2 regions of the Vibrio sp. D173a genome follow, and region 1 is predicted to be linked to the other one. Evidence: predicted binding sites of a transcription regulator. Region 1 holds the regulator's gene; the other holds the start of a gene.

Region 1 (2,409 bases):
CGTCACAGGTTGATGACCGCTCGTTCGTGATTCTGGACAGCCCACGGGCTGTGAACGAGCGGTCAACTTCTTCTTACCCCTAACTCTACATTTCATAACAAGGAGTCGTTATGACGCCCGATGTGTTATTTGAATCGCTATGGCAAGACTACATTCAACGTCTGTGCCCTTCTGCTGCTAAAGTCCATCAACTTCTTCAAGAAGATGAGCCTCTGATTAATGACCATATTGCGCTACGTACGTTTAATGTCGCTCCCCTAGGCATTGAAACGTTAGCGAAGCCATTCTTGGCGGTGGGTTACAAAGCCTGTGGTGACTACGTATTTGAAAGCAAAAAGCTGGTGGCAAAACATTTTGAGCACCCAGATCCGAAACAACCAAAAGTCTTCATCAGTGAATTGAAAGTGGATGAGTGCTCACCAGAGCTACAAGCCATCGTTCGTAAACTGGTGGAGCAGGTTGATGCTTCTAAACTGACAGGCAGTGACTTCTTGTACGGCGGACGCTTGTGGGACCTAAGCTATGCTGACTTTCAAACCTTGGCGAAAGAGAGTGAATACGCTTCTTGGCTTGCAGCGCATGGTTACGGAGCGAACCACTTCACAGTGAGTGTGAATCAACTCAATCAGCATGAAGAAGTGAAGCAAGTGAACGACCACCTGCGCACAGCAGGCTTTACCATCAACGAGAATGGCGGTGAAGTAAAAGGCACGCCAGAGGTGCTACTAGAGCAATCGTCGACCATGGCAGACAAAGTGCCAGTGACCTTTACTGAAGGCGTTGAGGTGATTCCTGGAGGCTTCTACGAGTTTGCTAAGCGCTACCCAATGGATAACGGTGAGTTGTACCCAGGATTTGTGGCTGCATCGGCAGATAAGATCTTCGAAAGCACCAACGGGTAAAGAAGAGGCGAGAATGGGCTACGCCCTCTAGATGCGGAAACGCTTCGCTGCGGGAGGTTCTCACTCTCGGAATCTGAGAGGGCTTAATCCCGAAGGACGAAGTCCGCTCTCGGAATGCAGGTTCCCGATTCCCAAAAAAGAAAAAGCCACCAAACTTGCATTTGGTGGCTTTTAAATTTTTTAAACGTTAATCGAGATTAACGAGTCCCGTAAACAACGATAGTTTTACCGTGCGCAGAAATTAGGTTCTGCTCTTCTAGCATCTTCAAGATACGGCCTACTGTCTCACGAGAACAGCCAACAATTTGACCGATTTCTTGACGAGTGATCTTGATTTGCATGCCGTCTGGGTGCGTCATCGCATCTGGCTGTTTAGCAAGGTTCAGAAGAGTCTGAGCGATACGACCAGTTACGTCTAGGAACGCTAGGTCACCCACTTTTTGGCTAGTAACTTGTAGACGACGAGCCATTTGCGCAGAAAGGCGCATTAGGATGTCTGGGTTAACTTGGATAAGTTGACGGAATTTCTTGAAAGAAATCTCTGCCACTTCACAAGGAGATTTAGCGCGAACCCAAGCTGTACGCTCTTGGTCTTCTTCGAATAGACCAAGCTCACCAATGAAGTCGCCTTGGTTTAGGTAAGAAAGGATCATTTCCTTACCTTCTTCGTCTTTGATAAGAACCGCAACAGAACCTTTAACGATGTAGTACAAAGTCTCTGCTTTTTCGCCCGCGTGAATTAGCGTGCTCTTTGATGGGTACTTATGAATATGACAGTGTGAAAGAAACCACTCTAATGTTGGGTCGGTTTGAGGTTTACCTAGAACCATAATATCTCACTTCCTCTGCAGGGTACGCTTGCGCTATCCATATTTTAGCTAAGCCTGAATGGGCTTACTAGGATAAGAGCACTTTTTATATGCTGCAAGCTCTCTTGTGTTTCGGTTAGAAATAGTATCCTTTTTCGGAAACGATTTCTTGATTTTAATCGTGCCATGATTGAGATTTTGTAAGCAAAACTGTGCACATGATCACGGTATGAAAAGTAAACACTCAATTTACGAGGTTTTTAGCCAATTTTCCCAGTTTCGATGAGTTGCTGCAGAATCGGCCTCACTATGAGCTCCATTGCAAAGCTCATCTTACCGCCTGGAACCACAATGGTGTTATGGCGAGACATGAATGAGCCATCAATCATCGCCAGCAAATACGGGAAGTCGACATTCTTGATACCGCGTAGGCGGATCACCACGAAGCTTTCATCCAAACTAGGGATGCCTTTGGCGTTAAGTGGGTTGGAAGTATCAACGGTCGGTACACGCTGGAAGTTGATATGTGTGCGGGAAAATTGCGGGGTAATGTAGTTCAGATAATCGTCCATCGAGCGCACGATCGAATCCATTACCGCTTCTCTTGAGTGGCCACGATCGCGCGTGTCACGAACGAACTTTTGAATCCATTCCAAGTTCACGATTGGCACCATGCCAATCAGAAAGTCAACGTGACG
Region 2 (2,409 bases), on a different contig from region 1:
AAGCCTGCGATAGTCGCTGCCATTAGGTTAGACAACGTACCAGCAAGAACAGCTTTAATACCCATGCGAGCGATATCTGAACGACGGTTTGGTGCAAGGCTACCTAGACCACCAAGTAGAATCGCGATAGAAGAAAGGTTCGCGAAGCCACATAGTGCGAATGAGATGATAGCTGTTGTCTTAGCAGACATTACTTCACCAGTAGCTGCAACAACTTGAGCGCCTTCACCTAGGTAAGGTGTGAAGTTCAAGTATGCAACGAATTCGTTGATTACTAGTTTCTGACCGATGAATGAACCAGCAACAACTGCTTCGTCCCATGGAACACCGATTAGGAATGCTAGTGGAGAGAACGCGTAGCCTAGGATAAGTTCTAGTGTTAGTTCAGGCATACCGAACCAACCACCGATGCCACCTAGCATACCGTTGATAAGAGCAATAAGACCTACGAACGCGATTAGCATTGCACCAACGTTTAGTGCTAGTTGTAGACCAGAAGCCGCACCGCCCGCTGCTGCGTCGATTACGTTAGCTGGCTTGTCGTCGCCACCGTCCATTGCTTCTTCGATGTCTTCGTGAGGCTGGTCAGTCTCTGGGTGAAGAATCTTAGCGAATAGTAGACCACCCGGTGCTGCCATGAATGATGCTGCTACTAGGTACTCTAGAGGAACACCCATTGAAGCGTAACCTGCTAGTACACCACCAGCTACAGATGCTAGACCACCACACATTACCGCGAATAGCTCAGATTGAGTCATTTTTGGTACGAATGGGCGAACAACTAGAGGTGCTTCAGTTTGACCTACGAAAATGTTAGCTGCTGCAGACATTGATTCCGCACGAGAAGTGCCAAGCGCTTTTTGTAGTGCACCACCAAGAATCTTGATAACCCACTGCATTACGCCAATGTAGTAAAGAACTGAAATCAGTGCAGAGAAGAAGATCAGTGTAGGAAGAACGCGGAATGCGAAGATGAAGCCGCCGCCGCCGAATACTTCGAACATCTTGTCAGAAACAAGACCACCGAATAGGAAAGATGAACCATCGTTACCGTAGTTGATAACGTTAGAAACACCAGTGGAGAAACCGTTTAGTAGATCACGGCCCCAAGGTACGTAAAGAACAAATGCACCAAGGATGAATTGGATAGCAAATGCGCCACCCACAGTTCTAAAGTTGATAGCTTTGCGGTTAGATGAGAATGCAAATGCAATAGCAAGAAGCACTACCATACCGACTAGGCTCATAAACAGGCTCATAGTTTATGACTTCCTTATAAGTTATTTATTGGCGTGTTACAAAATGGAGCTATAAAGCGGGGGCAATTATACTCATGCAGAATCAATTAAAGTAATGCCACCCTCACACTTTCTTATAAGATTCATCACTGATTCACTCCCGTTTGTGAGTTATCTCACAATAAGAAGGGAAACGTTTTCGCTTTTAAACACCATCTTTAGATTCTATTCACATATAAAGAAGGCAGAATTGCTATTTTCCCATAGCTGAGAGGCAATCGATTGCTTGCTTTCTGTATGCAACAGAGAGAGCTCATTCAATACATGAATCAGTTTTGAAGGGTGATTAGGCTCGCCCTGATAGCCAAGTATAGGCATATCCGGAGCGTCCGTTTCTAAAACGATATTCTCAAGTGATAATCTTTGAATCGCGTCGCGAGTTTTATTGGCTCTTGGATAGGTAATTGTGCCTCCGACTCCGATAAGAAAACCTAATCGAACCCATTCCATCGCTTGCTGATAACTGCCAGAGAACGCGTGCAATACGCCACCTTTAGGAAGCTTGGCTGCTTTGACTAGTTGGATGAGACGATTCTGTGCTTTTCGGCTGTGTAAAATAACGGGCAGATCGAACCGTCTTGCCAGTTCGAATTGCAATTCAAGTACCTGCTCTTGAAGCTCGACAGGCACATCTATTACGAAGTCTAAACCGCACTCCCCTATCGCCACGCATTGTCGCTTGGACGAGGAAAGTAACGATTCCAGCTCTGGGGCAAACTGCTCAAACTCTGGTTGTAGAAAATATGGATGAAAGCCCAGCGCATAATAAAGGTGAGAGTATTGGTTGGCCAGCGCTTGAATATGAGCCCAGTTACTCGGCCCGACAGAAGGAATCAAGATACGCTCTACTCCTTGGTCACGCGCAAGCTCAACTTGATGTGCAAAGTCATCCTGAAAGACATCGAAGTCAAAATGGCAGTGGGTATCAAACAGTTTCACTGTTTGCTTTCTCTTGCTCTGCTTTTTTAGCAGGCTCGTCTTCATGAACCGGGTCTTGTTTATACGGTACACAACTGCGCTTTTGATCAGGCGTCAGTCCCATCTCTTTGCACCAATCGTCATAGCGTTTGAGTCCTTTCTTAAACCAGTTCATTGCAACCTCTTCTGTTTA

Evidence for each region. Region 1 encodes CRP, which controls carbon source genes, mostly activating them, when cyclic AMP is high. Its sites were predicted from a motif close to TGTGANNNNNNTCACA; they were not measured.
Region 2: KIV40_RS07650 (NupC/NupG family nucleoside CNT transporter) is a predicted target of CRP. The motif match lies at 1,404-1,419, and genes of this name have one in related genera.

The regions. Positions count from the first base shown of each region.
Region 1 covers NZ_JAHGAH010000070.1:16,752-19,160, reverse strand. Annotated here, with positions in the region: gene KIV40_RS08120 (DUF1338 domain-containing protein) at 111-902, shown strand; gene crp (cAMP-activated global transcriptional regulator CRP) at 1,100-1,732, opposite strand; gene KIV40_RS08110 (phosphoribulokinase) at 1,972-2,409, opposite strand, start outside.
Region 2 covers NZ_JAHGAH010000065.1:47,414-49,822, reverse strand. Annotated here, with positions in the region: gene KIV40_RS07650 (NupC/NupG family nucleoside CNT transporter) at 1-1,259, opposite strand, end outside; gene KIV40_RS07645 (TatD family hydrolase) at 1,464-2,237, opposite strand; gene KIV40_RS07640 (DUF5363 family protein) at 2,224-2,391, opposite strand.